One region of the Chelatococcus sp. GCM10030263 genome, then DNA from elsewhere that is predicted to be linked to it. Evidence: predicted binding sites of a transcription regulator. Region 1 holds the regulator's gene; each other region holds the start of a gene.

What was found. Region 1 encodes PhoB, which activates phosphate uptake and scavenging genes when phosphate is short. Its sites were predicted from a motif close to TGTCATNNANCTGTCAT; they were not measured.
Positions count from the first base shown of each region.
Region 2: ACFQU1_RS23605 (PhoX family protein) is a predicted target of PhoB. The motif match lies at 3,482-3,498, and genes of this name have one in related genera.
Region 3: ACFQU1_RS16600 (RNA degradosome polyphosphate kinase) is a predicted target of PhoB. The motif match lies at 4,554-4,570, and genes of this name have one in related genera.

Region 1 covers NZ_JBHTDB010000005.1:636,127-646,284, forward strand. The annotation lists gene ACFQU1_RS13240 (Hsp33 family molecular chaperone) at 138-1,121, opposite strand; gene argF (ornithine carbamoyltransferase) at 1,121-2,089, opposite strand; gene ACFQU1_RS13250 (aspartate aminotransferase family protein) at 2,086-3,294, opposite strand; gene ACFQU1_RS13255 (GcrA family cell cycle regulator) at 3,706-4,236, shown strand; gene ACFQU1_RS13260 (zinc-dependent metalloprotease family protein) at 4,313-6,241, opposite strand; gene phoB (phosphate regulon transcriptional regulator PhoB) at 6,633-7,334, opposite strand; gene phoU (phosphate signaling complex protein PhoU) at 7,387-8,106, opposite strand; gene pstB (phosphate ABC transporter ATP-binding protein PstB) at 8,146-8,928, opposite strand; gene pstA (phosphate ABC transporter permease PstA) at 8,925-9,764, opposite strand; gene pstC (phosphate ABC transporter permease subunit PstC) at 9,767-10,158, opposite strand, start outside.
Region 2 covers NZ_JBHTDB010000016.1:257,669-267,826, forward strand. The annotation lists gene ACFQU1_RS23585 (class I SAM-dependent methyltransferase) at 1-181, shown strand, start outside; gene ACFQU1_RS23590 (Crp/Fnr family transcriptional regulator) at 213-902, opposite strand; gene ACFQU1_RS23595 (FecR domain-containing protein) at 999-1,577, shown strand; gene ACFQU1_RS23600 (CHASE2 domain-containing protein) at 1,581-3,440, shown strand; gene ACFQU1_RS23605 (PhoX family protein) at 3,565-5,553, shown strand; gene ACFQU1_RS23610 (RcnB family protein) at 5,640-6,008, opposite strand; gene ACFQU1_RS23615 (SOS response-associated peptidase) at 6,221-6,922, shown strand; gene ACFQU1_RS23620 (DedA family protein) at 7,025-7,645, shown strand; gene ACFQU1_RS23625 (septal ring lytic transglycosylase RlpA family protein) at 8,162-9,043, shown strand; gene ACFQU1_RS23630 (D-alanyl-D-alanine carboxypeptidase family protein) at 9,203-10,158, shown strand, end outside.
Region 3 covers NZ_JBHTDB010000007.1:73,090-83,247, forward strand. The annotation lists gene ACFQU1_RS16570 (hypothetical protein) at 1-62, opposite strand, end outside; gene purN (phosphoribosylglycinamide formyltransferase) at 63-746, opposite strand; gene purM (phosphoribosylformylglycinamidine cyclo-ligase) at 749-1,825, opposite strand; gene ACFQU1_RS16585 (CDP-alcohol phosphatidyltransferase family protein) at 2,042-2,572, shown strand; gene ACFQU1_RS16590 (AI-2E family transporter) at 2,596-3,765, shown strand; gene ACFQU1_RS16595 (hypothetical protein) at 3,758-4,426, shown strand; gene ACFQU1_RS16600 (RNA degradosome polyphosphate kinase) at 4,666-6,870, shown strand; gene ACFQU1_RS16605 (Ppx/GppA family phosphatase) at 6,875-8,383, shown strand; gene ACFQU1_RS16610 (reprolysin-like metallopeptidase) at 8,816-10,158, opposite strand, start outside.

The sequences.
Region 1 (10,158 bases):
CGAAGCGAAGGGCCCGGGATCCAGGCCGTGCCGGTTCAAGGCTTACTTTGCCGTTCGCGCTCGATCATTAATCCACATCGGTTCTGGATCCCGGATAGCGCCGGCGGCACTTCCGGGATGACGCGAGGCAAGGGCACTTACCCCTCGCTTTTCAGCTCGGTCGGATCGACCTCGTAATGGCGTGAGCAGAATTCGCAGGTGATGCCGATGCGGCCGTTGTCGCCGATCATGTCCGCCCGGTCTTGCGGCGAAAAACTGCGCAACATCGAGATGATGCGCTCGCGCGAGCAGCGGCATTCCTCGCGAACCGGCTGGGTCTCGAACACCCGCACGCCCCGCTCGTGAAAGAGGCGCAGGAGCAGGCGCTCGCTAGGCAGGGTGGGGTCGAGGAGCTCGTGGTCCTCGGTCGTGTCGGCGAGAAGCTTGGCTTCCACCCAGGCATCGTCTTCGAAAGCGTCGCCCGCTGACCCTTCGTGGCCCTCCGGCACATCGCCTGGAGCAAGGTCCCCCTGGCGCATGCGTTCGGGCGACTGGGGCAGGAACTGCACCATCAATCCGCCGGCGCGAAAGCGCATCCGGGCCTCGCCATCCTCGCTCGTCAGGGCCTCGCCGACGGCGAGCCGGATGCGGGTCGGGATCTGCTCGGACTGGCGGAAATACTGGTGGGCCGCGGCCTCCAGGTCCTCGCCCTCCAGCGCAACGACGCCCTGGTAGCGGGACATGTCGGCGCCCTGGTCGATCGTAAACGCCAGATGGCCGTGGCCGATGAGCTCACCCGTTCCGAGCGTGCCCGCCGTGCCCATGGCGGCGAGCCGGTCCGCATCGAACCGCGCGCAGGCGCGCAGCCGGTCGGGCGCATCGAAATCGACCACGATCATGTCGATGACGCCGTCGGAGCGGGTCTGCAGCTGGAAGCGGCCGTCGAACTTCAACGCTGAGCCGAGGAGCACCGTGAGAGCCGCAGCCTCGCCCACCACCCGCGCGACCGGCGGCGGATAAGCATGCCGGCTCAAGATCGTGTCGAGCGCCGGCCCGAGCCTGACCACGCGGCCGCGCACATCGAGGCCCTCCACCGCGAAGGGCAGGACGCGATCGTCGTCGGGCAGGACGCCGGTATCCATCATCCGCCGACGGCCCCGAGACACCAGGCCAGAATGCCTTTCTGCGCGTGCAGGCGGTTCTCGGCCTCGTCGAAGACCACCGAATGCGGGCCGTCCATGACCTCGTCCGTGACCTCCTCGCCGCGGTGGGCGGGCAGGCAGTGCATGAAGATGGCGTCCGGGTTCGCCGCCGCCATCAGCTTGCCGTTGACCTGGTAGCGCTTGAGCAGATTGTGCCGGCGGCCTTCGTCCTCGTCGCCCATGGACACCCAGCAATCGGTCACGACCGCATCGGCGCCTTTGACTGCGGCGAAGGGATCGTCCGTGACCGTGATCTCCGCCCCGTCGCCGCGCGCCCGGGCGATGAGCTCCGACCGCGGCGCAAGCTCCGACGGTGATGCGATATTGAGACGGAAATCGAGGCGTGAGGCAGCCTGCACCCAGGAGGCCAGCACATTATTGGCGTCGCCCGTCCAGGCGACCGTGCGGCCCTTGATCGCTCCGCGATGCTCTTCGAAGGTGAGCACGTCGGCCATCACCTGGCAGGGATGCGAGAGCTTCGTCAGGCCGTTGATCACCGGCACGGAGGCGTGTTCCGCAAGCTCCAGCATGGCGGCGTGGTCGAGAATGCGGATCATGATGGCATCGACATAGCGCGACAGCACCCGTGCCGTATCGGCGATGGTCTCGCCGCGGCCGAGCTGCATTTCCGCGCCGGTCAGCATCAGGGGCTCGCCGCCGAGCTCGCGCATGGCGACATCGAAGGACACGCGCGTGCGCGTCGATGGCTTGTCGAAGACCATCGCCAGCACCTTGCCGGCGAGCGGCCGCTCGCGCGGCGGTTCGCCCTTGCGCCGCCCCGCCTTCAAGGCGGCGCTCGCGTCGAGCACGCGCCTCAAGTCGGTGCCGCTGAAATCGGCGAGATCGAGAAAATGCCGCGGGCCGTCCCCCGTCGGCCGGGAGACGGCGGGCCTCACGCCGGCGGTCATGGCAGAGCCCTCCGTGTGTCGCCCGCTTGCGCCTTCTGCGATACGGCCTTGATGGCCGCCTCGAGACGATCGAACGCTTCCGCGATTTCCGTTTCGCTGATGACGAGCGGCGGCACCAGGCGCACCACATTGTCGCCGGCGCCGATGACGAGGAGATGGTGGGCGCGGGCGGCTTCCACGATCTCGTTGTTCGGCGGTTTCACCTTCAGGCCGAGCATGAGGCCCTCGCCACGTATGTCCTCGACCACGTCCGGATAGCGGTCACGCAGCGACGCCAGCCGTTGCTTGAAGAGAATTCCCATCTGCCGGACATGCTCCAGGAACCCGTCGGCGAGCACCACGTCGAGCACGGCATTGCCGACGGCCATGGCGAGCGGATTGCCGCCGAAGGTCGAGCCGTGCGTCCCGGCCGTCATGCCCTTGCCGGCCTCTGCCGTGGCAAGGCAGGCGCCCATGGGAAAGCCGCCGCCGATGCCCTTGGCGACCGCCATGATATCGGGCGAAATCTCAGCCCATTCATGCGCGAAGAGCTTGCCCGTGCGACCGACACCGGACTGCACCTCGTCGAAGATGAGGAGCAGGCCCTTCTCGTCGCAGATCTGCCGGAGGCGGCGCAAATCGCCGAGCGGAAAGGGGCGGATGCCGCCTTCGCCCTGAATGGGCTCCAGCAGAATGGCCGCCGTCTCGGGCCCAATCGCTGCCTCGAGCGCGGCGAAATCACCGAACGGCACCTGGTCGAAGCCTTCGACCTTCGGGCCGAAGCCCTCCAGATATTTCTTCTGGCCACCGGCGGCGATGGTGGCGAGCGTGCGGCCGTGGAAGGCGCCTTCCACCGTGATGATGCGGAAGCGCTCGGGGGAGCCGCTCACAGCATGATATTTGCGCGCCATCTTGATGGCGCATTCGAGCGCCTCCGCGCCGGAATTGGTGAAGAACACCGTATCCGCAAAGCTGGCATCGACGAGCCGCTGGGCGAGCCGCTCGCCCTCCGGAATGCGGAAGAGGTTCGACGTGTGCCACAGCTTGGCCGCCTGGTCGGTCAAGGCCTCGACGAGATGCGGATGGCTGTAACCCACGGAGTTCACCGCGATCCCGGCCCCGAGGTCGAGATATCGTTCGCCGTCTCGCGTGACGAGCCACACGCCTTCGCCCTTTTCGAACACAACATCGGGACGTGCATAGGTTGGCAGCAGCGGCGAATTCACGGTCAAAGCCTCCACAGGGGGACGGATGCCGGGCGATCGGGGGTTAAGGCCCAAAGCCCGGAAAATCAAAGTGCCGCCCGAGAGGGGGCGGCACTCTCCCAATTCTAAAGGTCATGGCCCCAGTGTCAATTCAAACACTTTGATCGGTGGCATCACCGATGGTGCTTTCTGCGCGACATGCAAGCTTGGCAGAAAGAACACAGGTTCCTGGGGAAAACGAAATAGGCGGCAGGGCGACTCTTGCCCCCGAGTCCGGCCATATTGTAGTTTCCCTTCCAACGACTACGACATCTCGTGTAGCAGATCTTATCACTCGCACTCGTACCGACGATGCGACGCGGTCTGGCCCGACCAGGGCGAGCCGTGACGGGTGAGGGATTCGGCGCACGGCAGCCGCTGACGGAGAAGGCAATGACCGACCCGAGCATCACATGGAGCGACGAGCGCGTGGAGCTCTTGCGCAAGCTCTGGTCGGAAGGTCTGAGCGCCAGCCAGATCGCCGCCGAGCTCGGCGGTATCACGCGCAACGCCGTGATCGGCAAGGTGCACCGGCTCGGCCTCTCCGGTCGCGCCAAGGCCGCGGGCGCCACGACGCCCCGTCCGCGCAAGCCGATCCGCCCGCCTGGCCAGCAATCCCATCCGGCAGCCGGCCCCCACACCCGCGGCAATACAGCGCTGGCGGCGCAACCGTCCGCGGAGGCCGCTCCGCTACCGGTCTATGCGCCGGCCCCGCGCGAGGATGTGGTCGTACCGATGTCGGAGCGCGTGACGATCATGGAGCTTAGGGAGTCCATGTGCCGTTGGCCTTTGGGCGATCCGACGAGCCCCGATTTCCGTTTCTGCGGGGCACGGTCGATCGTCGGCTTGCCCTATTGCCCGCATCACTCGCGCATCGCCTATCAGCCGGTCGCCGACCGCCGCCGCGACCGCAAGCGGGCGTGAGCTTGGCGAATTGGCGATTGCTCCGGCAGAGGTGGGGCGGCGGCAGGCCCGCCGCCACCCCGGTCCGCATTGTCGATCAGCGATAGGCTGCAACCTGTGCGGCTCTCTCGTTCATTGCGCGAACGGAATCGTACCGTCCTTCGATGCCCATAGGAATTCCATAGTCCGGCGTATAGCGGTTCGGGTTCGCATAATAAGGAATTGCGTTGCCGGACATGACGTCCGGCAGATTCGGATAGCCTTGGGCGTAGGAGCCCCCCTCTCCGCCATGCGCCAATCCCATGACGTGTCCCAGCTCATGGCGCATAACGGAGGTTGGATTGTAGATGTTTCCGGTGCCGACCATGTTAGTTTCGGGGCCACCCACATACGCGAGACCTCCGCCCGTTTCGGTTCCGACGTAAAACGTCACGTCCGCTTTCAATTCGCTCTTTAGCGCTTGGGCTTCCGCCTGAGACCGCAGTGCTAGCAGCGCGTCCTCAAGAGTTTTCCATTTATCGTCCGAGTGTATCTTTTCCGTGCCGACCTGTCGGAAGCGGAAGTTAGCTCCGGAGTTCTCGAGTGCCTCGTTTGTGAGTTGAAAGCTATCGCGAAGATAGTCTTTTACTGTTTGCTCGCCGACATCTTCGGCGGCCTTATGGCTATAGAGCAGCAGCAGATCGATGGTAATGGTCTCCCGCTCCCACTCGCCCTTTTCGTTAACGATGAAGGCGACCGTCTCGCCCTGGTCGATCTGATAGCGTTGGCTGCCGGCCGTAACCGAAAAACTCCATGCGGCCACGGTGTCGAACACAACTCTGCTCCCGGATGGTTGGCCGGGCGGCAATTCGATGTTGGCCTGCCAGTTGCCGTCGGATACGTGAACCAAGATCTTCGGCCTGTCCAAGGGCGGCAGTTTGCCGTCGGTCAGATCGCCGGCTCGGTAGGTGGTATCCGGGCTTCGCACCATCTCCCATTTCTGCTTTTCCGCAATGTAGAGGAACTCGTAGGTGTCGCCGTTGTGCAGTTTCGTGGGGCCCGGATTGTTGATGTTCGAGCTATCAATTTCAGCCGTCGTCGCTGCAGTGGAGCGCAGAATCACGCGGTCGCGATCGCCTGCCGTTTCGGGCAGCTTGATCTGCGGCAGGAAACTCTCGTCCGAAAAGTCCACCACCGTTATCGGCGTCGTTGGCCGCGGCATGGCCGCCGTCGCGTCGGTCGCGTTCAGCTCCGTCGTGGGGCCTCTATCGAGCACCCATTTGCCGAAGCGAGCCATGTATTTGAATGCATAGGCATCGCCCGCCGTGATATCTGTCGTGCCGGCATATAAAAGGTTATCGCCGTTGATCTTGGAATTATATGTGGCCTCTGAATGAACGAGGATCACGGCGCTGTCGTCGGCATGCGCGGGAAGCTTGATGCTCGGTGCCCAGCTGCCGTTATACATCGTGTAAATGCTGAGAGCGCTGCCTTTGGCGACGTCTGGGATATTCTCGCTCACGGTCGATGGTGACATCATGTCGCTCGAAGGAGGCATAAAGCGCCATAGATTTTCTTTGAAATCATATTGGAACGTATATTTGTTCCCACTGGCGATGTTTATGCTGCTTGCCTCTAAATTTTCTCCTGTTAAAGTCGCCAAGAGTGTCGCGCTTGATGCGATAGTTACTTGATCTCCGTCGTTGGGGTTTTTTGGAAGGGTTAAATATTTACGCCAATTTCCATTGCTTAGAGTGAATGTTATGCTTCTGTAACCCGATGGAAGCTGACCTCCGTCTATGTCGTTAGGCGTCAGAGAAGTGACCGCGCTGGCGATCGGGTCGACATGGCTGCCCGCGGGGGGCGGTGTGAGTTCCAGTTGGGCGCTTGGCTCGTTGGAGGGCGGCGGAAGTTTGAACTCCGGATGATCGCCCGGATCCGCCGAGGGCGGCAGCGCAGGTGGCAATGTAAACTCCGGACCTTTATCGGCCCTCACAGAAAGGGATTGGGAAAGGTCCGTGTTGCTGCTTCCGGAAATACTGCTCATAATAAACCTCTAATATATCACATATACATTAATATAATCAATGCTATATCATTGTATTAAATTTTATGCAGCCGCAACTATGATCTGTGACTCTGACCTCGCGATCACTGTCGCTTGCAATTCGCTAAATGAGACCGTTCGGTCGCGTTGATGCTCGGCTATTTAGATGTGACCAGCTGTGGCGAGCTGGTCCGGCTTGTCGAGCGGACGGGTTCTACCGCTTCGCGAACCACGATGGCTCAGGTGATCAAGGGCGGCTGACTCCGGATCAGGTGCACCTCGACCTCCGAGAGTCGATATCCGGCCCCCTTGGCCTGAGTGCAAGCACCAGCGTTCTCGGGCGCACAGTGGCGGCGTCTACTCCATGACGTCTAAAGCGGCTTTGCCCGGCTCAGCCCGTTTTCGAGAAAGTCTCGTCGAAGGAATAGCCCGCGCCGCGCACCGTGCGGATCGGGTCCGGCCGGCGCATGCGGTTGATCGCCTTGCGCAGGCGGCCGACATGCACGTCGACGGTACGCTCGTCGATATAGACGTCATGCCCCCAGACGCGGTCGAGCAGTTGCTCGCGCGTGAAGACGCGGCCGGGGCTCTGCATCAGGAACTCGAGCAGCTTGAACTCCGTCGGGCCGAGGTGAAGCTCGCGCCCGCCGCGCTTGACGCGATGCGTCTCACGGTCGAGCTCGATGTCGCCGGCGATGAGCTGGGTCGCGACCTGCCCGGGCTTGGTGCGGCGGAGCAGGGCCCTGACCCGTGCCAGAAGCTCCGGCACGGAGAAGGGCTTGACGATATAGTCGTCGGCGCCGGTCGCCAGCCCGCGCACGCGCTCGGCCTCCTCGCCGCGCGCGGTCAGCATGATGATGGGCAGGCGCTGCGTTTCCTCACGCGCCCGCACACGCCGGCAGAGCTCGATACCGGACAAGCCCGGCAGCATCCAATCGAGAAGGACGAGGTCGGGCACCGTTTCGCGCAGGCGAACTTCTGCCTCGTCGCCACGGGCGACATTGTCGACCACGTAGCCTTCCGCTTCCAGGTTGTAACGCAACAGCAACGTCAGCGGCTCTTCGTCCTCAACGATCAGAATGCGTGGTCCCATCGGCCTGTCCATGACGTCATGCCCGTTTGCCATTGGCTCAGAGCCCCGATCTTCAGGCGTTGGGCTCCGTCGTGACGGTCGTGAAGCTCGATGTGTCGCCCTTCGGGCGGTCGACACCCAGCGTGATGCCCGTCACGAGGTAGTGGACGGTCTCGGCGATATTGGTCGTGTGATCTCCGATCCGCTCGATATTCTTGGCCAGAAAGAGGAGATGCGTGCAGAAGGTGATGTTGCGCGGGTCTTCCATCATATAGGTGAGAAGTTCGCGGAAGATCGACGTGTAGAGCGCATCGATGCGGTCGTCGCGCTGCCAGACGTCGAGCGCCCGTGTCTCGTCACGCTGCACATAAGCGTCGAGCACGTCCTTGAGCTGGCCCTGGACCAGGTCGCTCATATGCTGCACGCCGACGACGAGCTTCGGCGGTTGAGTTTCGCCGCTGACGGCGACAACGCGCTTGCTCGTGTTCTTGGCGAGATCGCCGATCCGCTCGAGATCGGCGGCGACGCGGATGGCCGAGATGAGCTCGCGCAGGTCGACAGCCATGGGCTGCCGGCGTGCGATCGTCATCACGGCGAGTTCCTCGATATCGCGCTGCAATCCGTCGAGACGGGCGTCGCCGGTGATCACCGCCTGCGCGAGACTGACGTCGCGGCGGACGAGTGCGGCGGTGGCATCACCAAGCATCTTCTCGGCGACGCCGCCCATCTCGACGATCCTGCTGCGCAGCAGGTCGAGTTCCTGATCGAAGGAGGTGACGGTATGCTCAGCCATCGGCCTGTGATCCCCTGTTCGTCGTCTGACGGCTCGGTCTCAACCGAAGCGGCCGGTGATATAGTCCTGTGTGCGCTTGTCTTGCGGCACCGTGAATATTTTCGACGTCTCGTCGAACTCGACGAGGTCGCCGAGATACATGAACGCCGTATACTGCGACACACGCGCCGCCTGCTGCATGTTGTGCGTGACGATGGCGATCGTATAGTCACGCTTCAACTCGTCGATCAGCTCCTCGACCTTGGCGGTCGAGATCGGATCGAGCGCCGAACAGGGCTCGTCCAGCAGAATGACCTCCGGCTTGACTGCCACGGTCCGGGCGATGCACAGGCGCTGCTGCTGACCGCCCGAGAGGCCGAGACCGCTCGTGTGGAGCTTGTCCTTCACTTCCTCCCACAAGGCCGCGCGCCGTAGCGCCGACTCCACGCGCACGTCGAGCTCGGCCTTGTCGAGGCTCTCATAGAGCCGGATCCCGAAGGCGATATTGTCATAGATCGACATCGGGAAGGGCGTCGGCTTCTGGAAGACCATGCCGACCTTGGCGCGAAGCATGTTGAGATCCTGCTTCGGGCTGAGCACGTTGTCACCGTCCACGAGAACTTCACCCTCCGCGCGCTGCTTCGGATAAAGATCGTACATCCGGTTCAAGACACGCAGCAGTGTGGACTTGCCGCAACCGGACGGGCCGATGAAGGCGGTGACGATATTCTGATAGAGCGGCAGATTGATGCCCTTCAGCGCGAGCGTATCGCCGTAGTAGAACTTGAGATTGCGGACCGAGACCTTCTCGGCGCGGGCGTTATCAGTGGCAGTGGGTGTCATTTCGAGTTCCCCGACGAGGCGAGCGCCCGTGCCGTGATGCTGAGGGCGAGAACGGCGAAGGTGATGATGAGTGCGCCGACCCAGGCCAGCTGCTGCCAGTCCTTGTAGGGGCTGAGCGCGAACTGGAAGATCACGACGGGCAAGCTCGCCATCGGCTGGTTGAGGTCGGCGCTCCAGAACTGGTTGTTGAGCGCGGTGAAGAGGAGCGGCGCGGTCTCGCCGCTGACGCGGGCGACCGCCAGCAGGATGCCCGTGACGATGCCGGCCCGCGCCGCCCGATAGGCGATGCGCCGGATCACCACGGAGCGCGGAAGCCCGAGCGCCGACGCCGCCTCGCGCAGCTGGTTAGGGACGAGGTTCAGCATATCCTCGGTGGTGCGCACGACGACCGGCACGACGATGATGGCGAGCGCCACGCCGCCGGCCCAGCCGGAGAAGTGCCCCATCTGCGCAACCATGACCTCATAGACGAAGAGGCCGATGACGATCGAAGGCGCGCTCAAGAGAATGTCGTTGATGAAGCGCACGACCGTGGAAAGCCGGCTGTGGCGGCCGTATTCCGCCATATAGGTCCCGGCAAGGATGCCGAGCGGTGTACCGATAGCGACACCGATCATGGTCATGACCAGGCTGCCGGCGATCGCGTTGAGGAGCCCCCCTTGACCGCCGGGCGGCGGCGTCATTTCCGTGAAGACGGCAAGGTTGAGCCCGCTGAACCCCTCCCAGAGGAGAACTCCGAGGATGAGGACGAGCCAGCCGAGGCCGAAGGCCGTCGCTGCAAGGCACAGGCTCATGGCGACGGTGTTGGAGCGGCGTCGTGCGGAATAGGAGGCCATGATCAGCGCCCCGCCTGATTTTCGAGCCGCAGCAGCATGTAGCGGGCCACGGCGAGCACGAAGAAGGTGATGATGAAGAGGATGAGGCCGAGCGCGATCAGTGAGGACGTATAAATGTCGCCGACCGCCTCGGTGAATTCGTTGGCGATGCTCGCCGAGATCGTCGTGCCGGGCGCGATGATCGAGGCGGAGATCTTGTGGGCGTTGCCGATGACGAAGGTGACCGCCATGGTCTCGCCGAGTGCGCGGCCGAGGCCGAGCATGATGCCGCCGATGACGCCGACCCGTGTGAAGGGCAGCACCACGTGGCGCACGACCTCCCAGGTGGTGCAGCCGACGCCGTAGGCCGCCTCCTTCAGCACGGGGGGCACGGTTTCGAAGACATCACGCGAGA
Region 2 (10,158 bases), on a different contig from region 1:
CTCGTGCATGCATTGCATGGCGGTCTCGCTCGGGCAGGGCGGGGCAGGGCTCGGCGCCATGTGGGGCGTGGAGCTCGCCGAGACCATGCTGCGGGAGGCGGGATTTAGCGACATCACGATCCACCGCCTGCCGCATGACCCGCTCAACGCTTATTTCGTTTCGCGGATTTGGCGGATTTGAGGTCTCAGAGGGAAGAGCGGCGGACGGGATGCTAGCGGCATCCCGTCACGCCGCCATGTGCCAGGCTGAGGGTAATGCCCTCGGCGGTCATGACGATCACGCCGTCGCGCGCCAAGGCGCGGAACTGCTTATTCACCGCCTCGCGGGTCACGCCGAGCATCTGGGCGAGGTCCGTCTGTGTGAAGCGCGTCGGCACCTCGCAGCGCGGGCCGTCGACCTTGCCATGGGCGATCGCGAGCTCATGCAGCAGGTTGAGAAGCCGCTTTCTGAGGTCCAGGAAGGTATTGTCGTTGATCTGGCCCGTATTGCGCCTCAGCCGGTCGCACAGCACGAGGATGACGTGCTTGCCGATCTGCGGGAAATCCTCGACGAGACGCAGGAACTGCGGCCGGCTCACAAAGGCCGCGCGGGTCGGCTCGAGGGCGGTGGCGGTCGCCGTGCGCGGCAGCCCATCGAGCAGGGCGATTTCGCCGATGACATCGCCGGGCTCGAGCAGGGCGAGCGTCAATTCCCGCCCGTCCACATGTCCGAGATGAATGCGCACGAGGCCTTCGGCGATGATGTAGAGGCCGTCGGCCTCGTCCGATTGCCGAAACAGGCAGTGGCCGGCCGGGAAGCTGACGATGCGCGTTGCTTCGGCCACGCGTGCCAGGCACGTGGCTTCAAGGCCCCCGAAGATGCCGGAGGTCGTCAGCCAGCGGTTGATCTCGTTCGGCTGCATGAAGTCCGCGCCACAGTCGCAGAGGATGCCGGGCTCGCGTCACAATCCGCGCGCTCCGTCGCATTCTGCCATAAAGCGGTGCAATGGGAGATGCTCATGTCAGAATTTCACCCTGAGCGGGGGGACGCCGCCGTGCAGAAGGACGGGCGCCACCGACGAGGCGCACTCCGCTTGGCTCATGCGGGTCTGGGCAGTCTTCTCATTGGCCTGGCGTCCCAGCCCGCTGCCGCCCAGATGGCCGGCTGCACGACTGTCGCCGGCAATGTTGGCCAGACCGTCGTGCGCTGCCGCCACGTGACGATCGAGGTGGCGCGCGGCGCCGATGCCGGGCTCGTCGATGACAACGGCGACGGCGCGCCGGACGCGGTCGAGCTCAAGGCCGGCGCGGTCTATATCGAGGACGAGTCGCAGGGCGGAGGCAGGCGCTTCCAGGTGCAGACGCCGCATGCGGTGGCCTCCGTTCGCGGCACAACCTGGGCGGTCGACGTGACGGCGCAGCAAAGCGCTGTTTTCGTCGAGACCGGCCGCGTCGGCGTATCACGGCTTCGCGGCGGACGCGGTGTCGTGCTCGGTCCGGGGGAGGGCGTCGACGTCCGGCCGGGAACGACACCGCTCGTGGTCACCCGCTGGGGCGCGCCGCGGGTCAGGGCTCTGCTCGCCCGGTTCGGGCGCTGACCCATGCCGCGCGGCGACGGGGCGCGTCCGCTGACCCTCGCGGCCATCCTGCTCGCGCTGGTCTGGAGCGCCTATGTCGCCCATTGGCAGGTCGCGGGCCGCGCCAGCGCGCTCGACCGGCTCGAAGCCGTCGCGCTCGATCTGCGAGCGGTCTTTGCGCCGCGCAGGCCACCGCCGGCGGATCTCGTGATCATTGCTATCGATGACGAGACGGTGCGGCAGGCTGGTCGCTATCCCCTGCCGCGCGACGTGATGGCCACGCTGGTGGCGGCGATCTCCGCGCAGAAACCGCGCGCACTGGCGCTCGACATCCTGTTCGCCGATCCCGGCCCGCGGGATCAGGACGCGGCGCTCGCCCGAGCACTTCAGGAAACTCCGGCCGTCATCGCGGCGGCGGGGCTGTTCGGCGAAGGGCGGGACATGCGCACGGAAGGCGCCGTTAGCCGCGTGCCACAACCGCGCCAGCTGCTCTGGCCGGTCGAACCGATGGCGACGGCGGCGGATGTGGGGCTCGTCAATGTGGCGACGGATTACGGCGGCATCCCGCGCCACGCGCCGCTCCTGTTCCGCGGCTCGAGCGGCCTCATTCCGTCCTTCGTCCTGCTCGGCGCTGCGCTTGCCACCGGCGCGGAGCCGCAGTTGACCGGCGAGGCGCTGCGCCTGGGGGCCCGTTCGATCCCCCTCGATCTCGGACAGCATCTGGCGCTTCGCTACTACGGCCCCCGCGGGACGATACCGACCATCAGCGCGGCCCGGCTTCTCGCCGCGCCGGCAGCGGGGCAGGCGGCCCCCGATCTCGCCGGCAAGACGATCGTCATCGGCGCGACGGCGGTCGGCAGCGGTGACAGCTTTCCCACCCCCTTCTCCGCCGTGGTCCCCGGCGTGGAGGTGCTCGCCACCGCTATCGGGAATCTCGTGGCCGGGGATGCGCTCACGCGCACGGCCATCAGTCGATGGCTTGATGCGGGCGCAGCCGGCATCCTCGCGCTTGCCGCGATCGGCCTCATCAGCATGCGGCGGGTCGCGACCGGACTGCTGCTCGTCGGGCTGCTCGCCGTCGCCTGGGTCGGCCTTTCCTTCGTCGGCTACATACTGGGATACTGGGTCAGCACGACTGTGCCCCTCGCGGCGATGCTGCCGGTCGCGGCCGTCTATGGCGCGGCCCGCCTCTGGCTGGAGCGGCGCAAGGTCCGGCATCTCACCGGCGTCGAGGAGCGCCTGCTGCCGCTGCAGCCGCGTCCGATCGCGATCAGCTTGTCGGAGGATCCGAATTTCCTCGCCGCGCCGGTTGCGCAGGATGCCGCAATCCTGTTCGTCGACCTCGCCGGCTATACCGGGCTTTCGGAAGCCCTTGGCGCGGAACGCACGCGCGAACTCCTCAAGGGCTTTCAGAAGCTGGTCGATGCCGTCGTCAATGCGCATGGCGGCTTCGTCGTCACCTTCATGGGGGACGGCGCTATGGGGCTCTTCGGCTTTCCAGATCCTGAGGACGGCGCGCTGCGTGCCTTGCGGGCGCTCGATGAACTCGACCGGCGCCTGCGCGACGACTGGGCCGGCGAAAGCCTCATGGAGCATGCGCCGCGTCCGCGTGCGCGCCTCAGCGCCCATTACGGGCCGGTGGTCGTTTCGCGCCTGGGCGGGGAGAGCCACCAGCAGGTCACGGCGACCGGCGACACGGTGAATGTGGCGAGCCGGCTCCTCGAAGTGGCCAAGGCGCAGGGCGCGACCGTCGTCGTCAGCGAAAGCATCCTGCACGCCGCGGGCGAGGGCGCCTTGCTCGCGCGTTACTCCCCGCCCATGGAGGTGCCGATCCGCGGCCGGACGGCGCCTGTCGCGGTGCGCATCGCCGCCGCGCGCGACTGATGCGCGGATAGCTCACCGGGCCTGGGGACAAAGCGTTTGCCTGTCATGCAGATGTTGCAGAGGGCCGGTAGCTCACCGGATCAAGCCAGTCTGGATTTGTTCCAGTGAGAATGGAGCCTTCGCGATGACCGAACAGACGCCACGCGCCACCGCGTTTCCGACCAGTCTGCTGGAAGAAGCGGACGGAGAGGGGCGCAACCCGACCGCCAATCCCACCATGGGCGAAATCATTTCGACCCGCTTCTCGCGCCGCGGCCTGCTCAAGGGCTCGCTCGCCGTGTCCGCCATCGCAGCGACCGTGAGCCCGCTCGCCCTGGTGACGGCCGACAAGGCCAAAGCCGCGAGCTCGGCCTTCTCCTTCACGGAGGTCGAAGCCGGCGTCGACGCCAATCACCACGTGGCGCCCGGCTATGATGCCGACATCCTGCTGCGCTGGGGCGATCCGCTCTTCCCGGATGCGCCTGCCTTCGACCCGCGCAACCAGAGCGCCGAGGCGCAGCGCCGGCAGTTCGGCTACAACAACGATTACGTCGGCTATATTCCGCTCGACGGCTCGCCGACGCATGGTCTGCTCGTTGTCAACCATGAATATACCAACGAACATCTGATGTTCCCGGGCATCGTGCAGGTCGTCGACGGGAAGGCGAAGATCGCCCCGGCCGACCAGAAGCGCGTCGACATCGAAATGGCCGCCCATGGCGGCACGATCGTCGAGATCCGCAAGGTTGACGGCAAGTGGCAGGTCGTGCGCGACGGTCGCTACAATCGCCGCATCACCTCCGCGACGCCGATGGAATTGACCGGCCCCGCCGCCGGGCACGATCGGGTCAAGACGAGCGACGATCCGACCGGCACCAAGGTGATCGGCACCGTCAACAACTGCGCCGGCGGCGTCACGCCCTGGGGCACCTATGTCATGGCCGAGGAGAATTTCCACGGCTACTTTGCCGGCAAACTGCCCGAAGGCCATGCCGAGGCTGCCAACTACAAGCGCTATGGCGTGCCGGAGTCGACCTATCAGTGGGCCAATTTCTACGACCGCTTCGATATCGCGAAGGAACCGCACGAGCCGAACCGCTTCGGATGGATCGTCGAGGTCGATCCGATGGATCCGAACTCCACGCCGAAGAAGCGCACGGCCCTCGGCCGCTTCAAGCATGAGGGCGCGGAATCGATCGTCGCGAAGGATGGGCGCGTCGTGTTCTATCTCGGCGACGACGAGCGCTTCGACTATGTCTATAAATTCGTGACGGCCGGCCGCTTCGACCCGAACAACCGCGCGGCCAATATGAACCTTCTCGACGAAGGCACGCTCTATGTCGCGAAATTTGCGCCGGACGGCACGCTGACCTGGCTGCCGGTCGTCCATGGCCAGGGGCCGCTGACGGCTGCGAACGGTTTCAACAGCCAGGCCGACGTGCTGATCGAGACGCGGCGCGCCGGCGACCTGCTCGGCGCGACCAAGATGGACCGCCCCGAAGACATCCAGCCGAACCATGTCAATGGCAAGGTCTATGTGATGCTCACCAACAACACGCGGCGCACGGCCGACCAGGTCGATACTGCTAATCCGCGCGCCAAGAACGCCTTCGGTCATATCATCGAAATCGCCGAGGACGGTGGTGACTTCGCCGCCACGACCGGTCGTTGGGAAGTGCTGCTGAAATGCGGTGATCCGTCGGTCGCCGCGGTCGGGGCTTCCTTCTCCACCGAGACCACAAAGAACGGCTGGTTCGGCATGCCCGACAATTGCGCCGTCGACAGCGCCGGGCGCCTGTGGGTCTCGACCGACGGCAACTCGCCGAAGGACACCGGCCGCACCGACGGGCTCTGGGCGGTCGATACCGAGGGCGAGGCGCGCGCCACCTCCAAGCTGTTCTATCGCGTGCCGGTTGGCGCTGAGATGTGCGGCCCCTTGTTCACGCCCGATGACGAGACGGCCTTCGTCGCCGTGCAGCATCCGGGCGATGGCGGCGAGGATTGGGAGGGCTTCGCCCGTCCCTCCTATTACGAAGACCTCTCGACCCGCTGGCCGGACTTCAAGGACGACATGCCCGTGCGTCCGTCCGTGGTTGCCATTACCAAGCAGGGCGGCGGCAAGATCGCGGTCTGAGCAAGATCGCGGTCTGCGTTTTCCGCAAACGACAACGGGGCGGCTTCGGCCGCCCCGCTCTTTTTACAGCACTGAATTCAGTCGGTTCAGCGTGCCTGCACGAGGGAGGAGATGATCCCCGTCGCCATATTGATCATCGCATAATTGCCGTCGACCTCGACCCACTGATGGCCGCGGGGCGGCCGGCTGAGCCGATGGCGGCGCCAGTCGCGGTCAGACACGACGTGGCGGCGGTAGGACGATGGCACGGCCTTGCCACGGGCCCACCAGGCCGGGCGCTGCGTGGCGCGTGGGCGCGATGCCGGTCCCCGCTCGAACTGTTGCGGACGATGATCGCGCATGTTGTCGTGGCGTACCGGGCCATGATCCGGGGATCGATCATATCGTTGTTGGGCAAAAGCGGCACTTGAATCGATCAATGCCAATGCCAAACCAGCAATAAGAAGTTTTTTCATGTCTTGAGACCTTTATCCTTCAACTGCATCGCCACACGATCGGCGATTCGCGATGAACGGAACATGAAGATCCTGATTAAGCTTTTGTAACAAGACGGAAACGTTGTTCCTCGCGCATGCGAGGTCTGCGCGAGAGGCCGCACTGCTGGATCTCGGCGACGCGTGACGTTTTGGGACTTTTTTCGAAGGCGCGTCGCTTCTACCATTTGGCCATGTGTGGTCGCATCGTCCAAGCTAGCCCGTCCGAACTTCTGGCACTCGGCCTCGTCATCGGCGAAGGTCTGCAGGCCGGCGCGGGGCAACCCCGTTTCAATGGGGCACCGGGGCAGGAGCTAGGGGTGGTGCGCCGGCATCCGCAGACGGGGCGCTATCACCTCGACCGGCTGCTCTGGGGACTCGTCCCTTTCTGGCTGGCCGATCCGACCGGCGGCAGACGGCCGATCAACGCCAAGGCGGAAACGGTGCGCACGCTCCCGAGCTTCCGTGAGGCCTATGCGCGGCGGCGTTGCCTCCTGCCCGTCGACGGCTTCTTCGAATGGCAGCAAATGGGCCGCGGTGCCAAGCGGCCGCACGCCATCACTATGCGCGACCGCGCGCCCTTCGCGCTGGCAGGGCTTTGGGAGAATTGGCGGCACCCGGAAACGGGGACCTGGATCCGCACCTTCTGCGTGCTGACGAGCGAGGCCAACAGCCTGATCAGCGCGATCCACCACCGCATGCCGGTGATCATTCCGCCGCGGGCCTATGTGCGGTGGCTGTCGGGGGAGGCGGATCCCGCCGATCTTCTTGCGTCCTTTCCGGCCGATGCCATGGCGCTCTGGCCCGTATCGACCCGGGTGAACAGCCCGGCCAATGACGACGCTGCGTTGCTCGACCCCGCTGCCGATGCCGTTGTCGAAGACCGGCTTCTCTGAAGTCGGGCGTTATCGTCCGGCTTGACGGCGGTGCCTCTATAAGACCTATCGATGCTCGCGCTCTCCGGAACCTCTGCGGGAGGCACGACCCGGGACCGAGGCATGGAGCATCTTTTCACGGCCGTCGAGCCCTTTGTGCGCGCGCACGGCTCGCCTGTCGTCGGCATCGTCCTGTTCTTCGAATCGCTCGGGCTGCCATTGCCCGGCGAATCCATGCTGATCGTGGCCGGTGTGCTCGCCTCGCGCGGCGAAATATCGCCGACCCTGCTCATCCTCTACGCCTGGATCGGTTCGGTGCTCGGCGACAATGCCGGCTATGTCATCGGCCGTCTGCTCGGGCGTCAGGTGCTGTTGCGCTATGGGGGGAAGGTCGGCCTGACGGCAGAGCGTTTCGCCCGCATCGAGGAGGTTTTCGCCCGCTACGGTCCGGTCGCCGTGGCCTTCGCGCGCTTCGTCAATATCCTGCGCCAACTCAACGGCATCGTCGCGGGCGTCGCGGGCATGCCGTGGGAACGGTTTCTCCTGTTCAACGCGCTTGGCGCTGCGCTGTGGGTCGGCGTCTGGGGTGGAGGCGCGCTCCTCTTCGGCAGGCATATCGGCACCTTCGAGGGCCTTCTCCACCATCTCGGGCCCTGGGGGATGGCGGCGCTGGCCGCCGCAGCCATCGCCAGCGTCGCGGGCATCGTCTGGCTTGCCCGCCGCACGGGCTCGGTAAAGGGCTGAACTCATTGGGTTTTCATCTGTGCCGCGGTCCGGTGGCGATGCGCACCATTACCCCGCGTTAACATTCCGGTCATCATGTCATGGTTTTGCCGCATTTGGCCGCACTTTTGATGGCCAAGTCTTGTTCACACCGTTGTGCGCGATTCGGCTGAATTCTGGCCGATTCGTTTCAGTGCCCCGTAAGCGCCAGTCTGGCACGCTCGACGATGGCTGGAGGTCTTCAGCGGCTTCCCGGCGGATGCGCTTGCTTGCGTGTTCTCCGGCAGGTCTGTACATGGACTTCGTCCGCAACAACAACGGGATGGGCCGATGCCGGTAACGCAGAAGACGCCAGGAAGCCGACGCGCTCGTGAAGCCGCCGATGAAATTCCCGGAAATCTTCCGCGTACCGCGAGTCTAAGACCCTTTCCGATATTGGTGCTGCGGGCGGCCGCGGCATCCGCGGTTGCTCTGATTGCGGCCAATTGCGTGCCGCAAACCGCCAAGATCGATCCGAAATCCAGCGACCCGGCAACTGTGGCAGACAAAAGCACGCTGCCCAAGGGTGGCGGCCGCGATCACGTCGGCAAGCCCTATAAGGTCGGCGGCAAGACCTTCCATCCTAAGGAAAATGCCGAGTATTCGCGTGTTGGCCTGGCATCCTGGTATGGCGGCATCTTCCATGGCCGTCGCACCGCCAACGGCGAGATATTCGACAAGAATTCCATCGCCGCGGCGCATCCGACCTTGCCCTTGCCGAGCTACGTCCGCGTCACCAATCTCACCAACAGCCGCTCGATCATCGTTCGCGTCAACGATCGCGGCCCGTTCCACGGCAACCGGCTTATCGACGTCTCGCAACGGACGGCTGATGTCCTCGGTTTCAAGCAGGCCGGCACGGCGCGCGTTCGCGTCGATTACATCCGCCGGGCGTCTATTCGGGGCACCGACGATCGCATGCTTCTGGCAACATTGACGGAAGGCCGTCCGGCATCATTGCCAGGTAGTGCAGCGCCCACCGCGGTGGCGCAGGCCGCGCCGGCGCGGCCGGCGCTCGCCTTCCGGCAGCCGGAGAACGTGAATACGACGCAACCGCCCATTCAGCAGGTCGCCTTCCGTGCGGCGGCGCCCTCCACGCAAGCTGCCAGTCCGGTATCCTCCTTTGCGACGGCCCCGGTGCCGCAGTCGGTGCGCCTGGTCAGCAATATGCCGCTTCCGCCCGAGCGGCCCTTCGATCTGGGCACGACCAAAGTGACACCGAAGCCGGCAGGTTCGCGTGGACCTCGCGAGGCGACCCGGCAGGAGCAGCGCCCGATCAAGACGGCTGCCTTGGCCTATGGGGCGGAGACGCCGAGCCGTTTCGTCGTAACATCGGCGTTCAATAGCGTAAATTCGCAGGGCTTCGTTTCCTTCAAGTAGACCGTGCGGGATTAGAAGCCTCCCTCCAACCGTTGATTTCGCGGCAGGCCGGGCGCAAGGTCCCGGCTGTGTCGCGTTCTGCTGGTGGGAGTAGCCGATATGCTTCTTCGCGTATCCGGAGTCGTTCGCCTATGTCGGGCCGTTCCCCCGTATCGGGCCGTGGCGATCGCTTGCGGGCTCGTCATCGCGATGTCCCTGCCGGCGGCTGCGCAGGACTTTCGCTCGGCCGCGCCACATGCCCTGCTGATGGACTTCGGCTCGGGGACGATCCTCTACGACAAGGCGGCGGACGAGCGTATCATCCCGGCGAGCATGACGAAGATCATGACGGCCGAGGTCCTGTTTCATGAGATCAAGGCCGGGCGCGTCTCGCTGGATACCGAATTCGTCGTCTCCGAGAACGCTTGGCGGCGCGGGGGCGGGCCGTCGGGCGGTTCGGCCATGTTCGCGGTTCTCGGAAGCTCGGTCAAAGTGGTCGACTTGATCCAGGGAATAGCGGTTCAATCCGGCAACGACGCGGCGATCACGGTTGCCGAAGGCATCGCGGGGACGGAGGAGAATTTCGCGCGCATGATGAACGACCGCGCCCGGGAGATTGGCCTCAAGGATTCGGTCTTCGTCAATTCAACGGGGCTCGAAGGCCCCGGCCAGCACACGACCGCGCGGGACCTCGCCATCCTCTCCGCCCATCTCATTCGCACCTATCCCGATCTCTACCGCTATTTCGGCGAGGCCGAATTCACCTGGAACAAGATCCGGCAGCGCAACCGCAACCCGCTGCTGACGAAGAACATTGGCGCTGACGGCATCAAGACGGGCTATCTCAAGGAGGCCGGCTACGGCATGGTCGGCTCGGCGGTGAATGAGGGACGGCGGCTGATCGTTGTCGTGGCCGGCCTGAAAACGGCTCGCGAGCGCGGCGACGAAGCGCATAAGCTCTTGTCCTGGGGCTTGCGTTCGTTCGAAACGCGGCGGCTGTTCGATGCGGGCGAGGAAGTCGGCCAGGCCTCCGTCTATGGCGGCGCGCAAGGCTCGGTCGGTCTCGTATCCCCCACGCCCGTCGACGTGCTCATTCCGCGCGGCACAGCCGACAAGCTCGTGGCCAAGATCACCTA
Region 3 (10,158 bases), on a different contig from region 1:
GGCAGGGCCCAGCGCATCGCCTGGTCCCGCTTGCGGTATCCCGGCGTGCGGACCTGATACATCTAACGCTCGGGCAGCCCCGGAACGATCAGGGGCGCCGTTGAAGGGGTGTCATCGTCGTCGGCCGCGACCCGGCCGTCGACGAGGCGAACGGTGCCTTGCGCAACGCGGGCAAGGGCGGCCGGATAGATCACATGCTCCTGCGCCAACACGCGCGCGGCGAGGGTCTCGGCCGTGTCGCCGGCGAGCACCGGCACCGCCGCCTGCATGATCACCGGCCCCTCATCGAGCTCGGGCGTCACGAAATGCACGGTGCAGCCGTGGATGCGCACGCCGGCGGCGAGCGCACGCGCGTGGGTGTCGAGCCCGCGGAAGGCCGGCAGGAGCGACGGATGGATATTGAGGAGCCGGCCCGTCCAGCGCGTCACGAACCAGGGCGTGAGCACGCGCAGGAAGCCCGCCAGGCAGACGAGCTCGATATCCTTATCGGCGATCACCTGATGGAGCGCCGCCTCGAAGGCGCCGCGGTCGCCGGCGAAGCCCTTGTGGTCGATGACGGCGGTGGCGATGCCCGCCTGGCGGGCATGATCGAGCCCGCCGGCATCGGGACGGTTCGACAGCACGAGCGCGATCTCTGCCGGGAAGGCCGGGTCACGCGCCGCTTCGACCAAGGCGACCATATTCGAGCCCCGGCCGGAAATAAGGACGGCGGTACGGACGCGGCGGCGCATGGACGGATTGCTCATGCTCAGTCCAATTGCAGGCGGCCCGTGGTCGCCACCCGCGGCCCGTTGCCTGTTGCCGCGACGATCTCGCCGATCACCACCGGCGCCTCTCCGGCTTCGGTGAGGGTCGCCATGACGTCCTTCTCGGCATCGCGTGCGATGACTGCGACCATGCCGATGCCGCAGTTGAAGGTGCGCAACATCTCGGCCTCGGCGATGCCGCCCTCGCGGGCGAGCCAGCCGAAAACCGGCGGCGGGCGGATGGCATCGAGATCGAGCCGCACGGCAAGGCCCACGGGCAGGACCCGCGGGATATTCTCGGGAAAGCCGCCGCCGGTGATATGGGCAAGCGCCTTGATGGCGTCGGTCTTGCGCAGTGTAGCAAGCAGGCTTTTCACATAGATGCGGGTCGGCGTGAGCAGGGCCGCGCCGAGTGCCTTACCCGTGGCGAAGGGGGCGGGTGCCTGCCAGTCGAGCCCGGCCGCGGCGACCACCTTGCGGACCAGGGAAAAGCCATTGGAATGGACGCCTGAGGAGGCAAGGCCGACCAGGACGTCGCCGGGGGCGATATCGCCGCGCGGCAGGAGCCGGCCGCGTTCTGCGGCGCCCACGGCAAAGCCGGCAAGGTCGTAATCCGCCCCTTCGTAGAGCCCGGGCATCTCGGCCGTCTCACCGCCGATGAGCGCACAGCCGGCCTGCCGGCAGCCCTCGGCGATGCCGGCGACGATCGCCGCGCCGACGGCCGGGTCGAGCCGGCCCGTCGCATAATAGTCGAGAAAGAAGAGCGGCTCGGCGCCCTGCACCACCAGGTCGTTGACGCACATGGCAACGAGGTCGATGCCGACCGTGTCGTTGATGCCCGTCTCGATGGCGATCTTGACCTTGGTGCCGACGCCGTCGTTGGCCGCTACCAGAATGGGGTCCTTGAATCCCGCCGCCTTGAGGTCGAAGAGCCCGCCGAAGCCGCCGATCTCGCCATCAGCGCCCGGCCGGCGGGTTGAACGGACGAGCGGCTTGATCGCCTCGACCATGGCATTGCCGGCGTCGATATCGACGCCCGCCTCGGCATAGGTCAGTCCGTTTTTAGGCGATTTCGACATGAGCGGCCCGGTGCTGCGTCCTGGGCCGGCCAATCCCGGCCCGCTTCGCGAGTACGACGGCAATGGCCGGGGTGCAAGGGGATTCGGCGAGAGGATTGGCGAGGGGTTTCGGGCGATCCGGCCCTTGCCGCTCCGGTCAAGCCCCTCGCGCTTTGTGAATGCTCGCCCTACATATTGGGTTCGCTGCGTCCCAAGGCCGATGACCCGCTCACTCGCATGACCCTGCCCAATTTCATCACCATCGCGCGGCTCATCCTGGTGCCTATCGTCATCGCGATGATCAGCGCGGAACGCTGGCACACCGCCTTCGTTCTCTTCGTGGTGGCGGGCATCTCCGACGGGGTCGACGGCTTCATTGCCCGACGCTTCGACATGAAGAGCGAGCTCGGCGCCTATATCGACGCGCTCGCTGACAAGGCGCTGCTCGTCTCGATCTTCGTGACCCTGTCCGTGGTCGGAGTTCTGCCGGGCTGGTTCGCGATCGTGGTCGTATCGCGCGACGTGATGATCCTGATGGCCGTGATGCTTTCGTGGTTCATGAGCAAGCCCATGGAGATCAAGCCGCTCATGGTCGGCAAGATCAATACCGGGCTGCAGATCGCTTTTGCGGCGCTGGTGCTTGGCTCGCGCGGCTTCGGCCTGGCGCTGGATCCGCTCATTGACGTCGTCATGCTGCTCGTCGCCGGCTTGACGGTGGTCTCCGCAGGAGCCTATCTCGCCGTCTGGCTGCGCCACATGGCGACCTGATGCAGAAGGACAATGGGCGGGCGATGAGTTTTCAGCGACAGCTCGGCTTCTGGCTGACGGCGCTCGTCATCGCAGTTCTCGCGCTCGTGCTGCTGCGCGGCATTCTGCTGCCCTTCGTCGCCGGCCTGGTTCTGGCTTATCTGCTCGATCCCCTGGCAGACCGGCTGCAGCGGCTCGGCATCGCGCGCCTGCCGGCGACGCTGGCCATTCTCTGCGTCTTCGTGCTCCTGCTGATCCTCGGCCTCGTCGTGATCGTGCCGGTGCTCGTCAACCAGCTCGCGGCCTTCGTCGCCAGGATGCCGGAGACGGTGAGCCGGCTGCAGCAGTTGGCGGTCGAGCATGGCGGGCCGCTCATCGAGCGCTTCGGTGGAGCAGGCGCACTGCACGACGTCGAGAGCTCGCTCGGCAATCTCATGACGCAGGGCGCGAGCTGGCTCGGCGCTTTCCTGCAGTCGCTCTGGTCCGGCGGTCAGGCGATCGTCGGCATTTTCTCGCTTCTGGTGATCACTCCGGTGGTCGCCTTCTATCTCCTGGTCGACTGGGACCGGATGGTGGCGAAGGTCGACAGCTGGCTGCCGCGCCGCCATGTCGAGACCATCCGCATGCTCGCCAGCGAAATGGACCACGCCATCGCCGGCTTCCTGCGCGGGCAGGCCTTGGTGTGTCTCATCCTCGGCACCTTCTATGCCGTTGGCCTGACGATCGTCGGCCTGAATTTCGGGACGCTGATCGGCCTTGTCAGCGGCCTTCTCACCTTCATTCCCTATGTCGGTTCGCTGACGGGTCTCGTCCTCTCGGGCGGAGTGGCCATCGTGCAGTTCTGGCCGGATTGGCCGATGATCGCCGCGACCTTCGCCATCTTCTTCATCGGCCAGTTCGTCGAGGGCAATATTCTCTCGCCGAAACTCGTGGGCGATGCGGTCGGCGTCCATCCGGTCTGGCTGATGTTCGCGCTGCTCGCCTTCGGCTCGCTGTTCGGCTTCCTCGGCCTGCTCCTGGCCGTACCGATCGCGGCCTCCATCGGCGTCATCGTCCGTTTCGCGCTTCGCCAATATCTGACCAGCCCGCTCTACGACGCGCCGGCGGAGCCTTTACCTTCAGAGCCCTTGCCGGCAGAGCCCTTACCGCCCGCGCCCGTAGGGGCGAAGCCGCTCGTCGCGACAGCGCGGCCGAGATCCAAAAAGAATGCCTGAAACGCCTCGCCAACTGCCTTTGGACCTGCCTGTGGCGGCGCGCTACGGCGCGGAGGATTTTCTCGTCGGCCCGCCCAATGCGGCCGCTCATGCGCTCGTGGACCGCTGGCCCGACTGGCCGGACAGGGTCGTCTTGCTCGTCGGACCCGAGGGATCGGGCAAGACGCATCTCGCTGCCATTTGGCGCGAGCGGGCAGGGGCGCTCGCCATTCCGGCCGGGACGATCGACGAGGCGGTGTTCACCGAAGACGACCGCGACGCCGTCCTCGTCGAGGATTGCGACCGGGGAGCGCTCGACGAACATGGCCTCTTCCACCTGCTCAATGTCATGCGCGCCAAGGGCCATGCCCTGCTGACGGCGCGGACGCTGCCAGGCGGCTGGGGGCTCGCGACGCCCGACCTCCTGTCGCGGCTGCGCCTGGCGCCCGTCGCGGAAATGGGGGCGCCGGACGACGCGCTTTTGCGCGCGGTCCTTGTGAAGCTCTTCGTCGATCGCCAGCTGGTGGTCGATGCCGGCGTGATCGAAACCCTCCTTCTCAGGATGGAGCGTTCCTTTGCAGCCGCCCAGCGAATCGTGGCAGCCCTCGACAGGGAAGCGCTCAGCCGCGGGCGACGGATCACGCGTGTCATGGCCACCGCCATCCTGCAGGAGATGACGTGAAGGTACCCACCCCCGCTTCGAAGCCCCGCGCCCGCCGGATCGCCAAGCCGCGGCGCCGGCCCGTGCAGCTCGCCGAGCCGGCGCCGCGGCTTGGCGATCCGGCCACCAGCGCGACAAACGATGCCGATGTCTTGGAATCGTCGCTTAAACTTGGGACAATCGCTGCAGAGCAGCGGTTACAATCCCGGGAGGCATTGGTGAGCGTCGAAGTTTCGCATCAGGTTGCGGAAGAGGCTGTGATGGCCTCGCAGCCAGCCGCCGCGGAGAAAGTTGTTGAGACCCGTGGAGCGGAAACGACGGGCAACCCGCTGGCGGGCTCGCCGGAGCGCTTCATCAACCGGGAACTCTCCTGGCTCCAGTTCAATCGGCGCGTGCTCGAGGAGGCCTCGAACCGCAGTCACCCGCTGCTCGAGCAGCTTCGCTTTCTGTCGATTTCGGCGAACAATCTCGATGAATTCTTCATGGTGCGCGTGGCGGGCTTGCGCGGCCAGGTGCGCTCGGGCGTGGAACTCGCCTCACAGGACGGCCTGACGCCGGCCGAGCAACTGGCGCGTATCAGTACCGAGGTGTCCTCACTCGCCTTTGATCAGCAACAGCGTTGGCGGGAGCTCCGGGAAGACCTCCTGCTTAACGGCATCGTCCTGGTCGAGGGCGAGGATCTCACGACGGCGGAACGGGCTTGGCTCGAGGATTATTTCCTCGACCACGTCTTTCCCGTGCTGACGCCGCTCGCGATCGATCCGGCTCATCCTTTTCCCTTCATCCCCAACCTCGGCTTCTCGATCGCGCTGTCGCTCTTTCGCAAGAGTGATAACCGCGTGCTCAACGCGCTCATCCGCGTGCCGAACAAGGTGGAGCGCTTCGTGCGCCTGCCGGATTTCGCCGACACCGGCGCGGCGCGCTTCGTCACGCTCGAGCAACTCATCCTGTTGTTCACCGGGCGGCTGTTCCCCGGCTATACGGTCACGGGTGGCGGCGGCTTCCGCGTCATCCGCGATTCCGACATCGAGGTGGAGGAAGAGGCCGAAGATCTGGTGCGTCTCTTCGAGACGGCCTTGAAGCGGCGTCGGCGCGGCAGCGTGATCCGCCTCGAAATCGATTTTGCGATGCCGGACAGCCTGCGGTCCTTCGTCGTGAAAGAGCTGAAAATCGAGCAGGACGCGGTCTTTCTCGTGGAGGGCATGCCGGCGCTCAACGAATTGAGCCAGCTCGTCTCGCTCGATCGATCAGACCTGAAGTTCAAGCCCTATAATCCGCGTTTTCCCGAACGTATTCGCGAACATGGCGGTGATTGCTTCGCGGCCATCCGCGAGAAGGACATCGTCGTCCACCACCCCTACGAATCCTTCGACGCGGTCGTGCAGTTCCTGCAACAGGCCGCGCGGGATCCGGATGTGGTCGCGGTCAAGCAGACCCTCTACCGGACGTCGTCGGATTCCCCCATCGTCAAGGCCCTTGCCGAGGCGGCCGAAGCCGGCAAGTCGGTGACCGCGCTGGTTGAGCTTAAGGCGCGCTTCGACGAAGAGGCGAATATCCGCTGGGCGCGAGACCTCGAACGGGCCGGCGTGCAGGTGGTCTTCGGCTTCATCGAGTTGAAGACGCACGCCAAGATGTCGTCTGTGGTCCGCCGCGAGGGCAACCAGCTCGTGACCTATTGCCACGTGGGCACGGGCAACTATCACCCGATCACGGCGCGCATCTATACGGATCTCTCCTTCTTCACCGCCGATCCGGTAATCGCCCGCGACGTCAGCCGCATCTTCAACTACATCACCGGTTATGCGGAGCCTGCCGGTCTCGAGCGTATGGCCGTCTCGCCGGTCACGCTGAAGCCGCGTATTCTCGACCATATCAGCGAAGAGATGGCCCATGCGAAGGCAGGTCGGCCTGCCGCCATCTGGGGCAAGTGCAATTCGCTCGTCGATCCGGTCATTATAGACGCACTTTACGAGGCGAGCTCCGCCGGCGTGCAGATCGATCTCATCATCCGCGGAATCTGCTGCCTGAGGCCAGGACTCAACGGGCTGTCGGACAACATCCGCGTGAAATCGATTGTTGGACGTTTCCTGGAGCACAGCCGCATCTTTGCTTTCGGCAATGGCCATGGCTTGCCGCATCCGCAGGCTCACCTCTACATCTCGTCGGCGGATTTGATGCCGCGCAACCTTGATCGGCGCGTGGAGACGCTCTGCCCCATTACCAACGAGACGGTTCACCAGCAGATTCTCGATCAAATTCTTTTGGCGAATCTGCTCGACAATGAGCAGAGCTGGACCATACTCCCGGACGGGACGAGCCAGAGAGTCGTGCCTCAGCGCGGTGAGCTGAAGTTCAACGCGCATCAGTATTTCATGACCAACCCGAGCCTGTCCGGACGTGGAAAATCACTCAAAGATTCACGCCCCAGAACCTTGGCTAAGAAGACCGGCCGAAGCAGTCGCTGACGACTTGGGTATTCCCGGGCGGCTGGACGTCGGACCTCCCGTCGCCATTGTCGATATCGGGTCGAACTCCGTGCGCCTCGTCGCCTATGAAGGGCTGACGCGCGCACCCTCGCCGCTGTTCAACGAGAAGGTGCTCTGCGGCCTCGGCGACAATGTCGCGACGACGGGTCAGCTGGATCAGGGGGCGATCGGCAAGGCGCTGAGGGCGCTCAAGCGGTTTCGCGTGATCTGCGCACATATGCAGGTCGGTGCGGTGCATGTGCTCGCCACGGCTGCCGCCCGCGATGCGTCCAATGGTCCGGCCTTTCTCGCTGCGGCGGAGGCAGCGATCGGCGAGCCGGTGCAACTCTTGTCGGGACCTCAGGAGGCGGAGCTCTCCGCCTATGGCGTGATATCGAGCTTCCACGGACCGGACGGGGTGGTCGGCGATCTCGGCGGCGGGAGCCTCGAGCTCATCGACGTGAAGGGCACCAATCTCGCGAGCGGCGTGACGCTGCCGGTTGGGGGGCTTGCCTTGCGCGACGTTGCCAAGGGTTCCCTGCGGGAGGCCAAACGCATCGTACGCGAGGCACTGCGCGATGCGGCGCCGCTCGATGCCTTGCGCGGCCGCACTTTCTATGCGGTCGGCGGCACCTGGCGCGCCCTTGCCCGGCTGCATATGGGGCAGAAAGGCTATCCGCTGCACGTGTTGCACGGCTATTCGATCATGCCTGGCGAGACCATCGACTTCGCCAAGATCGTGGAACGTGTCGGCGCGGAGGCGCTTGCCTCAGTCGAGCTGGTGTCGGAAGCACGGCGGCCGCTCCTTCCCTATGGAGCGCTCGTGCTCGAGGAAATCGTCCGGCGTGGCCGGCCGAAAACGGTCGTCCTCTCGGCGGCTGGCGTACGCGAGGGACTGCTCTTCGCCAAGCTCGATCCGGAAGCCCAGAAAGAGGACCCGCTGCTGCACGCCGCGCGCGAGGTCAATTGCTTGCGGTCACGGTCACCGGCGCATGCCGAGGAACTCATCGCCTGGACGGATCAGCTCGCCAGTTCGCTCCACCTCGACGAGACCGCCGAGGAGCGTCGCCTGCGCCATGCAGCCTGTTTGCTATCGGATATCGGCTGGCGATCGCACCCCGATTATCGCGGTGATCAAAGCTTCGCGTCCATCGCCCAGGCGGCTTTCGTCGGCATCGACCATCCCGGCCGCGCCTTTGTCGCGCTGGCGGTTTTCCTTCGGCACGTCGGGTTTGCCGGGGATGACGGCTTCCGGCTGCGCGAGCTGATGACCGCCCGGCTTCTCGACCGGGCGCGTATTCTGGCGGGGGCCATGCGCCTCGGCTATCTCCTCTCGGCGGGGATGCCGGGAACGCTGCCCCATACACCGCTCGTCGCCAGCGGGCACAAGCTCCAGCTCATCTTGCCACCGGACCTCGCGGATCTCGCGAGCGACCGGCTGCGCAACCGGCTGAAGCAGCTCGCGCGCTTCGTCGCGCGCGACCCTCAACTCGCCGCTGGCAAACGGCAATGATTGCGTACGGCAAGCAGCGCGACCAGCCACAGGCCACGTCAGCCGCCGACTGGCTGCGCCTTCCAATAGATGCATGAGGCGTCGCGCCCCACGCTTACAGACGGAAGCCAGCTTGCGTTATCGAGGGGCGCTACGGTGTGGGGCCGCCGGCCGTCGATTGCCGGGGGAGCCGCGGGGACAGGCGTGATCGTCTTTCCCGAAGCGCCACGGCGCTGTTCGCCGCCTTGCCGCGCGATCTCTCGATAACGGGAATTCAATCCCTGAGCTCGCATCCTTCGTCGCGCGAACTGCACGGCTTTTTGGGGCGCTTCGCTTTCAGGTAGCCGGGCTTCACGGCGAGCGAAGCCCTTCTGCCGTCTGTGGTCTGCCAAGGTCATGAAAACGAGAGGACGATGACCTCGCGAGCCGGCGCCCCATCCTGCGGGCATGTGTCTACAGCGGCACCACATATTCGAAATCGGCGAGCGAGAGCTCGGGAAGTCCCACCTTCGCGAGCACGAGTTTGCCGCCATCGTCCATCGGTATTTCTACATCCTGGCCTGTTTGCCGGGCGGTGGCCAGCAGCCGTTCGGCGTCGCTTTTGCCACCTCCGTGTTTAGCGATCCCGATGACGTCGCGGTCCTTGCCGCGGCTGGCAGGCGTGAAATCGGCGATGGTGATTATCCCGGTCATTGCGCGTAGCACGAAAGTGTCGCTGTCGGGGCCGCCGCTCAGCCGGTCCGTTCCGCTGCCTATGGCCAAGGTATCGTTTCCGGGGCCGCCGAAGAGGATGTCGTTGCCTCGGCCGCCATCGAGTTCATCGTCACCCAGGCCGCCGTAGAGCAGGTCATCGCCCTCGCCTCCGACGAGGATGTCTCGACCGCGGCCGCCTATGAGGGTGTCGTTGCCGTCGTCGCCATAGAGAATATCCTCGCCTTCGCCACCGACCAGGGTATCGCTGCCTGCATCGCCTGAAATGACGTCGTCGCCCCCACGTCCACACAGGCGGTTTGCGCCAGCATTGCCATGGATGCGGTCGTCCTCGGGCGTGCCGATGCAGTCTTCGATCAGCGAGCGGGGATCGTCCTTGAAGAGCGGCGCGTTGACGATGCGGGCGACGATATCGAGCCCTTGGAAGCTGAGGTCGGAAACGAGGGTGTGCAGGGTCGTGGCCTCGCCTGGACGCAGGTCGGCCACGAGGCGGTGGCTCCAGTTGGAGAAATCGTAACAGTCGCGGCCGCCGGCGTCCCAGATCATCAGATAGGGCTTCGGCACCTGCGGCACGCCGAAACCGACCTTGTCGGCGAAAACTTCGCCGGTCTCCGGGCTAAAACTGTAGGCCGTATCCGTCTTGCGGGTCGTGTAATTGGGAGAATAGAGCGCCCAGAGGGCCGCGGCGTCGCCGGGCATCGGGGACTGGGGCAACCAGATGGATAGCGCGTTGAGCCATTCGCGTTTTTCGCCGAATAGCTGGTCGGTGGTCGGCGGGGACTTCAAGGTGTAGGCCATCTGGCCCGTGTAGGTCATGATGGCATTGCTCTGCGTGTCAGCGTCCGGCGTCGCTACCGCCCACTGAGAGCTGCCGTCGCCTTGAGGATGGCTCAGGCCGAGTGTATGGCCGATCTCATGGAGGGCTGTTGTGTGGAAGCCGCTGCCGAGAAAGGATGCGGTCGCAAGCGGTCTTGCGTCCAGCCAGACATCCTGCTGAACGCTGACAGGAAGAGCGCGGTCGGTACTCCCGAGATGGGTCAATCCCTTGGTCAATGCGAAGCGGATATCGGCATCGGCCGGTGACT